DNA from 3 places in the Kribbella sp. NPDC049174 genome. Region 1 is predicted to be linked to each of the others. Evidence: predicted binding sites of a transcription regulator. Region 1 holds the regulator's gene; each other region holds the start of a gene.
The links. Region 1 encodes HrcA, which represses chaperone genes, less so after heat shock. Its sites were predicted from a motif close to TTGGCACTCGNNNNNNNCGAGTGCCAA; they were not measured.

Region 1 (3,275 bases):
CCCTGGCCGGACAGCTGCACCCGGGTGCCGGTGTCCACGCCGCCGGGGATCTTCACGGTGACGGTACGACGGGACCGGACCCGGCCGTCGCCGGCGCACTCGACGCACGGGTTCGGGATGGTCGTGCCGAAGCCGCGGCAGTTCGGGCACGGCCGCATCGTCCGCACCTCGCCGAGGAACGAGCGCTGGGTGTGGGTGACCTCGCCGCGGCCGTGGCAGATCTCGCAGGTGACCGGCTCGGAACCGGCCGCCGCACCGGACCCCGAACAGGTCGGGCACAGGACGGCGGTGTCGACCTTCAGCTCCCGGGTGGTGCCGAACGCGGCCTCGGCCAGGTCGATCCGCAGCGGGATCAGCGCGTCCTGGCCGCGCCGGGTCCGCGGCCGCGGCCCGCGGGTGGCCCCGCCGGTCTGGCCGAAGAAGGCGTCCATGATGTCGGTGAACGTGAAGGCCTGGCCGAACCCACCGGGCCCGCCGCTCGCGCCGGCGGTCGCGAACGGGTCACCGCCGAGATCGTGCATCTGCCGCTTCTGCGGGTCGCTCAGCACCTGGAAGGCGCGGCCGATCTCCTGGAACTTGTGGTGCGCGTCCTCGGAGTCGTTCACGTCCGGGTGGTACTGGCGGGCCAGCTTGCGGTACGCCTTCTTGATCTCGTCCGGTGAAGCGTCACGGCTGACGCCCAGGACAGCGTAGTAATCGGTGCTCATACTCCAGACCAGGGGTTGGTGGTGTAGGGGGTGTCTGATGGTCCAGCGCCGTAGCGAGCAGGTGCTCGGTGCGGTGGCTCGGCGTGCTGGAGTGAAGGCCTCGATGCGGATCCATCGTGGCCTTTGCTCCAGTGCGCCGAGGTGCCGTGCCGAGTGCCGCGCAGTAGGCGTTGGACCATCAGACACCCCCTCCTATGTGTCGGCCAGGATCTGGCTGACGTAGCGGGCGACGGCGCGTACGGCGCCCATCGTGCTCGGATAGTCCATGTGGGTCGGGCCGACGATGCCGAGTGTGGCCAGCGCCTCCGACTTGGACCCGTACCCGGTCGCGACCACCGAGGTGGTGGCCAGTTCCTCGTACGGGTTCTCGTGCCCGATGCGGACCGTGAGGGTCTGCGGGTTGGTTGCCTCACCGAGCAACTTGAGCAGGATGACGTGCTCCTCCAGCGCCTCCAGCACCGGCTTCACGTTGCGCTCGAAGTCGTCGCCGTACCGGGTCAGGTTGGCCGCGCCGCCGACCGCGATCCGCTGCTCGCCGACCTCGTCGGTGAACGTCTCCAGCAGCGTCGTCACGATCGCCGCCACCAGCGGACGGTCGGCCGGCGCGAACAGATCGGTGACCGCGACCAGGGACGTGGTCGCATCGGTCAGCCGTTGTCCGGCCAGCGCGGAGTTGAGCCGGGACCGCAGGTCCGCGATCAACTGCTCGTCGACGTCGTGCGGCGGTTCGACGATCCGCTGCTCGACCCGGCCGGTGCTGGTGATCAGCACCAGCAGCAGGCGGCGCGGTGTCATCGTGACCACCTCGATGTGCCGCACGCTCGACCGGTTCAGCGACGGGTACTGCACGATCGCGACCTGGCGGGTGATCTGGGCGAGCAGCCGGACCGTACGGCGTACGACGTCGTCCAGGTCGACCGCGCCGGCCAGGAAGGAGGTGATCGCCTTCTTCTCGGCCGCGGTCAGGGTCTTGACCGTGCTCAGCTTGTCCACGAACAGCCGGTAGCCGGCGTCGGTCGGGATCCGGCCGGCGCTGGTGTGCGGCTGGGTGATGTACCCCTCCTCCTCCAGCGCGGCCATGTCGTTGCGCACGGTCGCCGGCGACACGCCGAGGTTGTGACGGTCCACCAGCGTCTTCGAACCGACCGGCTCGTGGGTCGCCACATAGTCCTCGACGATGGCGCGGAGAACATCCAGCTTGCGTTCGTCGAGCACGCGCACCACCCTCTCTCGCCATCGACCGTCGACAGTCAGCGGACCCCTGGCACTCAAATGATCCGAGTGCCAGTCTACCGAGCCGTAGTAGCCGCCAGCGCCAGATCGCGGCGTGGGACGGGTCTCAGGCGATTTCGGGAGACGCACCCAACGGTACGGCGGCCGGGCGGTCGACCGTACTCGCGACGTCCACCGGCTGGTCCTGGGCCGCTGCTTCCAGCACTGACTCCAGTACGTCGAGCACGTGGTAGGCCAGCGCGCCGTCGGCCCGGTGTGGCTCGCCGGTGCGGATCGCACGGGCCATGTCCGCGACACCGACGCCCCGGCCGGCTCCGGCGTACCCACCGGCTACGGGGAGTTCGGACCAGTCACGGTTCGTGGCGGTGGCGATCTCCACCGTGCCGTCGAAGCCGTTCGGGTCCGGCACCGACAGACTGCCCTCGGTCCCATGTACCTCGATCCGCGGCAGCCGCGCGGCCCACACGTCGAACGACATCAGCAGCGTGGTCAGCGCTCCGGACTCGTGCTCCAGTACGCCGGTCACGTGCGTCGGCACCTGGACCGGGAAGGTCTCCCCGGCTCGCGGACCGGTGTGGATCTTCCGCTGCTGCTGCGACTGCCCAGCGCGAGCGGTGACCCGTCGCACCGGCCCGAGGAGGGTGACCAGGCTCGTCACGTAGTACGGACCCATGTCGAGCACCGGACCGCCGCCGGGCTGGTAGTAGAACTCCGGCGCCGGGTGCCACAGCTCGTGGCCGGGGGTGACAAATGACGCGGTCGCGGCGGTCGGTACGCCGATGTCGCCGCGGTCGATGGCGACCCGGGCGGTCTGGGTGCCGGTGCCGAGCACGGTGTCGGGCGCGCAGCCGACGCGCAGGTTGTTGGCGGCCGCGTACTTCAGCAGCGGCTCGGCCTCGGCGCGGTCCACGGCCAGCGGCTTCTCGCCGTACACGTGCTTGCCGGCCTCCATCGCGGCCTGGTGCACGGCGGCATGTGCGGCCGGGATGGTCAGGTTCACGACGATGTCGACGTCGTCGGCGGCGTACAGGGCGTCCGACGACAGCGCCCGGATGCCCGGATTCTTGTCGGCGATCGCCTGGGCGCGGCTGACGTCGAGGTCGGCGACCGCGACCACGTCGACACCGGGCAGCTTGGCCAGGTGGTCGAGGTACGTCCCGGAGATGACCCCGGTGCCGACGATGCCGACGCGCGTCACTTGCTCGCCCACAGCAGCCCCCGCTCGATGATGGTCCGGACCTCCGGCACTTCGAGGTCGTCCAGTTTGTGGCCGACAGTGCAGACGAAGACCTTCCCCGCACCCCAGGTCCGGGTCCAGACGGCCGGCATCACGGC
Region 2 (3,275 bases), on a different contig from region 1:
GTACGGCACCAGCATCTCGGCAGCGCGGTTCTTGGTGTCCAGCTGGATCGACGCCATCGCGTTCGCGTCCAGCTTCCCGGCGGCCTTGATCCGGTCGAGGATCTGCTGCGAGCGGTAGCCGTAGTCCCAGTCGTTGGTCAGGTAGTACGTGTACGTCCGCGGTACCACCGCCTGGTTCGCGGTCACGATGATCCCGTCCGCGGGATCGAACTCGGTGGGCAGCGCAGCGAACGGGATGTACCCGGTCCAGTGGTACTTCGGGTCCCAGCCCGGCACCGGCCAGTCGCCCCGGCCGGTCTTCCGGATCGGGATCAGACCGGGGGCCTGGTAGCCGATGTGGCCTTCGGTGTCGGCGTACACCAGGTTCTGCGAAGGGACCTGGAACAGCTGGGCGGCGGCGCGGAACTGGGTCCAGTTCTGGGCCCGGTTCATCGCGAACAGGGCGTCGGCGGTGCGGCCCGGGTTCAGGGCGGTCCACTGGATCGCGACGCCGTACGCGGTCGGGTACTTGCCCTGTTTGGCGGCCGTCTCGCCGGTCTCGCGCTGGTCCTCGCCGACGTCGGAGATGAGCGGACCGTGCCGGGTCTCGCGGACGGTGATCTTCACCGGCTCGTCCTGGCCGGCGACCTTGAACGTCTCCTCGCGGGTCGCCATCGCCCGCCACTTGTTGTTGTAGAGCACGTTGTTGCCGTCGACGCGCTCGAGGTAGAGGTCGGTGACGTCCGGGTCGAGATTCGTGAAGCCCCAGGAGATCGCGTTGTTGTGGCCGATCACCACCCCGGGCAATCCCGAGAAGCTGAAGCCCGAGACGTCGTACGGACAGGCCTGGCCGACGTTGTTGCAGTGCAGACCGACCTGGGTCCAGATCCCCGGCATGGTCGCACCGAGGTGCGGGTCGTTGGCCAGCAGCGGCTTGCCGGTGGTGGTGTGGTCGCCGGAGACGACCCACGAGTTCGAGCCGATGCCGTCACCGCGGCCGAGGAGCTGCGGGAGGCCCTTGGCCACCTTGTCGACCGTGTCCAGCGACTTGAGCAGGTCCTTGGTCAGCATCCCGCGGCGGGCCTCCGAGGCGAGCGGCGCGGTGGTGAACTTGCCGTCGCTGCCGACCGCGCCGGTGGACATGATCGGCTCGTTCCGGTCGTACGGGTACGGCGGGTAGAGACTCTCGATGTTGCGCGCCGTGTACGTCGCCAGCAGCTTCGTCCGGGTGATCTCCTCGTCCATGTTGCCGCCGAGGTCCCACGCCATCGCCTTCAACCAGGCCAGCGAGTCGGCCGCGGTCCACGGCTCCGGGCGGTAGTCGGTGCCCTTCAGCGACAGGACGGCGTACTCGAGGCTGAGACCGGAGCCGCTGTGCGTGTCCAGGTACGAGTTGACGCCGCGGGCGTAGTCGTCCAGGTACTGCCGGGTGGACGGGCTGAGCAGGCCGAGCTCCTTCTCCGCGACCTTGCGCCAGCCGAGCGTGCGGACGAACTTGTCCGTCTCCAGCGCGTCGGAGCCGAAGAGCTCCGACAGCCGGCCGGCGGTGACGTGGCGGCGGAAGTCCATCTCGAAGAAGCGGTCCTGCGCGTGCACATACCCCTGTGCGGCGAACAGGTCACTCGGGCTGTCCGCGTAGATCTGCGGGATGCCGTTGGCGTCCCGGACGACCTCGACGTCGGCGTCGAGACCGGTCAGCTCGATCGTTCCGTCATACGTCGGGAAGGAGTGGCGGACGACGAAAACGACGGTTCCCGCGATCACCACGAGGACCGTGGCGAGGGCGATTCCGCTGATGATGACGACTCGTAGCAGGCGACGCACGGACCAACCGTAGAGAATGCCGGGCCCCGCCCCAAATGGGGTACCGCACAACTTTGCGTTGCTCTGCGTCCGGTGGACAACCACGCTGAGTTGAGGTATCCCACGCCCGAGTTGGAATAGTTCGGCTTGCTGGAGCATTATTAGCAGTCGAGTAGTAGGAGTGCCAACGGCCTGAAGGGAACGAACCGTGCCGACGTACCAGTACCAGTGCACCGACTGCGGCGAGGCGCTCGAGGTGCGTCAGAGCTTCACGGACGACGCGCTGACCGTCTGCCCGGCGTGCCAGGGCACCCTGCGCAAGGTCTTCAACGCCGTCGGCGTCGTCTTCAAGGGTTCCGGCTTCTACCGCAACGACAGCCGCAACTCCGGCAAGAGCACAGTCGCAGCCAAGTCCGACGCCGCATCTTCGTCCGGCTCATCCTCGACGTCCTCCTCCGACTCCAGCTCCTCGTCGTCGAGCTCAGCCTCCTCGAGCGGTTCGTCCTCCCCCTCGTCGAGCGGCACCTCGTCAAACACCAAGTCCAGCGCCGCCTGAACCCCGCCGCCCCTCGGCGGCACCACGCCACCACGCGCCCCGGCCAACTCAACTTCCGGCCGGCTCACCTCGCCGTCCGGCTCACGTCCCGAGCCGCACCACGTCCAGGGCCTCACCTGCCCGGCTCAACGACGTCCCGGCACCTATCTCCCCAGCCTCACCGCGTTCCGGTCGCCCAGTCCCCCCGGCGCCGCGACGTCCCGGCTACCTCACTCCCCCGCCCCACCTCACTCCCCGCCTGCCGACCACCCGGCATGCCGCCCCCGGCTGTGGATAACCAGCAGGCGGGGGATCGGGAAACTCGTACTTTCTCTGGCATGAGAATCCCTTCCCCACTTCGTGACCTGATCCGCGCCGCACGATGGCATCGCCGACTGCTGGCCGGCGCGACCGCCGCGGCAGCTGTGTACTTCGGCCTCGCCGCCCTCTCCCCTCCACCCCCGCCAACCGTCGCCGTGCTAGCCGCCGCCCGCGATTTAGCCGGCGGAGCCGTGCCCGCCAACTCCGACCTCCGCACCCTCGACCTACCCACCACCGCCGTCCCCGACGGAGCCCTCAAACCCGGCACCGACCTAACAGCACGCGTCCTCAGCGGCCCAGTCAGATCCGGCGAACCACTCACCGACGCCCGCTTCCTCGCGCCGGTATCAGTTCCCAAGGACTTCCTCGCGTACCCGTTCCGCATCGCCGACCCTGACATCAGCGCGCTCCTCCGCGTCGGCGACCACATCAACCTGTACGCCGCCACCAGCACACCGGCCGACTCCGCACGCCTCCTCGCCAGAGCCGTCCGCGTGGTCGCCCTACCCTCCCCACGTACGACGACCTCCGGCGCGCTGATCGTGGTCGCCACCAGCCCCGACGTCGCCACCCGCCTGGCCCAGGCCACCGCCAACTCCAGAATCACCGTGGCCCTGACCCCGGACACCAGCTGACG
Region 3 (3,275 bases), on a different contig from region 1:
GACACCCAGATTCGACAGTACGGCGCCCTCGGAGGCCCTGACAACCCGTCACGACCGGGCACGTTCAGTCACGGAAGGTGTTCAAACGGACAACAGCAAGCGGTCCCGGGCGTTTGCCCGGGACCGCTTGTGATGCTGTGTTCTTGGACCTCAGTGGATCAGAAGTCCATGCCGCCCATGTCGGGCGCGCCACCCGGAGCGGCCGAGGCCTTCTCCGGCTTGTCGGCGATGACCGCCTCGGTGGTGAGGAACAGGGCCGCGATCGAGGCCGCGTTCTGCAGTGCCGAGCGGGTCACCTTGGCCGGGTCGATGATGCCGGTGGCGATCAGGTCGACGTACTCGCCGGTGGCGGCGTTGAGGCCCCAGCCCGGCTCGAGGTTGCGGACCTTCTCCACCACGACGCCGCCCTCGAGGCCGGCGTTCACGGCGATCTGCTTCAACGGCGCCTCGACCGCGGACCGCACGATGGCGGCACCGGTGGCCTCGTCACCGTCGAGCTCCAGCTTCTCGAACGCGATCACGGACGCCTGCAGCAGGGCCACGCCGCCGCCGGCGACGATGCCCTCCTCGACGGCCGCCTTTGCGTTGCGAACGGCGTCCTCGATGCGGTGCTTGCGCTCCTTCAGCTCGACCTCGGTGGCCGCGCCGACCTTGATCACCGCAACGCCACCGGCCAGCTTGGCCAGCCGCTCCTGCAGCTTCTCGCGGTCGTAGTCGGAGTCCGACTTCTCGATCTCGGCGCGGATCTGGTTCACCCGGCCGGCGATCTGGTCCGCGTCGCCCTCGCCCTCGACGATGGTCGTCTCGTCCTTGGTGACGACGATCTTGCGGGCCTGGCCGAGCAGTTCCAGGTCGACGGAGTCGAGCTTGAGGCCGACCTCCTCGGAGATCACCTCGCCGCCGGTGAGGACGGCGATGTCGACCAGCATGGCCTTGCGGCGGTCACCGAAGCCCGGCGCCTTGACGGCGACGGCCTTGAAGGTGCCCTTGATCTTGTTGACGACCAGGGTGGCCAGGGCCTCGCCCTCGATGTCCTCGGCGATGATGGCCAGCGGCTTGCCGGTCTGCATCACCTTCTCCAGCACCGGGACCAGGTCCTTGATGCTGGAGATCTTGCTGTTCACGATCAGGATGTACGGGTCGTCGAGGACCGCTTCCATCCGCTCCGTGTCAGTCACGAAGTACGGCGAGATGTAGCCCTTGTCGAAGCGCATACCCTCGGTGAGCTCGAGCTCGAGGCCGAAGGTGTTGCTCTCCTCGACGGTGATGACGCCTTCCTTGCCGACCTTGTCCATCGCCTCGGCGATGATCTGGCCGACCTGGTTGTCGGCAGCCGAGATCGACGCGGTCGCGGCGATCTGCTCCCGGGTCTCCACCGGCTTGGCCAGCGCCAGCAGCTGCTCGCTGACGGCCTCGGTCGCCTTCTCGATGCCCTTCTTCAGGCTCATCGGGTTGGCACCGGCCGCGACGTTGCGCAGACCCTCGCGGACGAGAGCCTGAGCCAGCACGGTGGCGGTGGTGGTGCCGTCACCAGCGACGTCGTCGGTCTTCTTCGCAACTTCCTTGACGAGCTCGGCCCCGATCTTCTCGTACGGGTCCTCGAGCTCGATCTCCTTGGCGATGGAGACACCGTCGTTGGTGATCGTGGGGGCGCCCCACTTCTTCTCCAGGACGACGTTGCGGCCCTTCGGGCCAAGCGTCACCTTGACGGCGTCGGCGAGGGTGTTCATACCCCGCTCGAGGCCGCGGCGCGCCTCTTCATTGAAAGAAATCAGCTTGGGCATTCTCCGCGAGTCCTCCCGCGTCGAGTATTTGTGGTTCAGCCGGCCGGATGCCCGCGACGGACGGCGCCACACCGCGGCGGTCACGTCCCGCCACGCTCCGGCACCTCATCGAGGCCGTCTTCTTGCACACTCCGGGGCAGCGAGTCTTATCACTCTCACCCATGGAGTGCTAACCAAGTATTAGCACTCGCCCCAAACGAGTGCAAGCCAGCCCCTCGCTACCGTAGGCCCATGGTGGACGTGCGAGCAGCCGGTCCGGACGCATGGCAGGACGTCGCCGCGGTGATGGGTGAGCGCGGCGATCCGGCCCGCTGCTTCTGTCAGTACTTCCGCCTGCGCGGACGGCAGTGGGACACCGCCACCCGCGAGAGCAACCGCCGCGACCTCCGCGAGCAGGTCTGCACGGCCGATGTCCCGCCCGGTGTCCTCGCGTACGACGGCACGACGCCGGTCGGCTGGTGCGCGGTCGCGCCGCGGACGGCGTACCCGCGAGTGGAGGTGTCGCCCAACTGGCGGACCGACCACCCGGATGCCTGGGTGATCACGTGCTTCGTCGTGCCGGTGGGCCACCGCCGCCAAGGCCTGGCCGGGGAGCTCGCGCTCGGCGCGGTCGAGTTCGCCCGGTCGCAGGGCGCCGCGGTGATCGAGGGCTGCGCGGTCGACACCTCGACCGCCGGCCGCGCCTCCTCGGCGGACCTCTACCGCGGCCCGCTCTCGGCGTTCCTCACCGCGGGTTTCACCGAGGTCAGCCGTACCAGCGACCGCTGGGTCCTCGTCCGCAAGCACCTCTAGGCCTGGCTGCCTTGTGTTGAAGATTAAGATTCAACCATGTAGACGGACGGGCCGAGGTTCGGCCGCGAGCACCTCTGCGAACCGATCACAGTGCGGCAGCGTGTCCTGACTGTGCGGCGGTAGCTGGTGAGCTCGGGCGGAGCCGTCGAGCGGATCGCCGCGCCGGATTCGGCACCGCGAAGACTCCGCGAGACCTTCCACCGCGATGCCGGCATCATCCTCGGCCTACCGGACGTCGGCACACAGCGGGCTCCACAGCGTCGTGACTCGCGCACAGAGTTGAGATTTCGAGGAGTTCTGATGGTTGTCGAGCACTGGTTCGACTTCGCCTGTCCCTCCAGCTACGTGGCCCAGGACCGGAACCGGATCCTGCGGGAGGGCGGGCTGGAGGTGGTCGCGCACGCGATCCGCCTCCACCCCGAGATCCGGCCGGGCGGCAAGCCGGCCGGGCCGTCGTACGACTTCCTGGCGCGTGAGGCCGAGGCGGCCGGTCTGCCGCTGCGCCGGCCGGCCCGGAGGCCGACCACGCGACCTGCGCTGGCCGCCCACGAGTGGCTCAACAGCACCCGGCCCAGGGTCGCGCAGCGATTCGCCGAGTCGGTGTTCACCGCGTACTTCGCCCATGGCCACGACGTCGCATCCGTCGACCTGCTCGCCACGCTGGCCGAGGCGGCCGGCGGGAGCGGGGCACGTCTGCGG

Region 2: a site for HrcA is predicted at 1,944-1,970, ahead of ACGFIF_RS31420 (FmdB family zinc ribbon protein). Genes of this name have one in related genera too.
Region 3: a site for HrcA is predicted at 1,965-1,991, ahead of groL (chaperonin GroEL). Genes of this name have one in related genera too.

The regions. Positions count from the first base shown of each region.
Region 1 covers NZ_JBICSZ010000001.1:186,485-189,759, reverse strand. Annotated here, with positions in the region: gene dnaJ (molecular chaperone DnaJ) at 1-707, opposite strand, end outside; gene hrcA (heat-inducible transcriptional repressor HrcA) at 900-1,922, opposite strand; gene ACGFIF_RS00875 (Gfo/Idh/MocA family protein) at 2,047-3,150, opposite strand; gene ACGFIF_RS00870 (ThuA domain-containing protein) at 3,135-3,275, opposite strand, start outside.
Region 2 covers NZ_JBICSZ010000007.1:352,232-355,506, reverse strand. Annotated here, with positions in the region: gene ACGFIF_RS31425 (penicillin acylase family protein) at 1-1,803, opposite strand, end outside; gene ACGFIF_RS31420 (FmdB family zinc ribbon protein) at 1,991-2,338, shown strand; gene ACGFIF_RS31415 (hypothetical protein) at 2,656-3,273, shown strand.
Region 3 covers NZ_JBICSZ010000007.1:13,258-16,532, reverse strand. Annotated here, with positions in the region: gene groL (chaperonin GroEL) at 159-1,784, opposite strand; gene ACGFIF_RS29830 (GNAT family N-acetyltransferase) at 2,016-2,576, shown strand; gene ACGFIF_RS29825 (DsbA family protein) at 2,877-3,275, shown strand, end outside.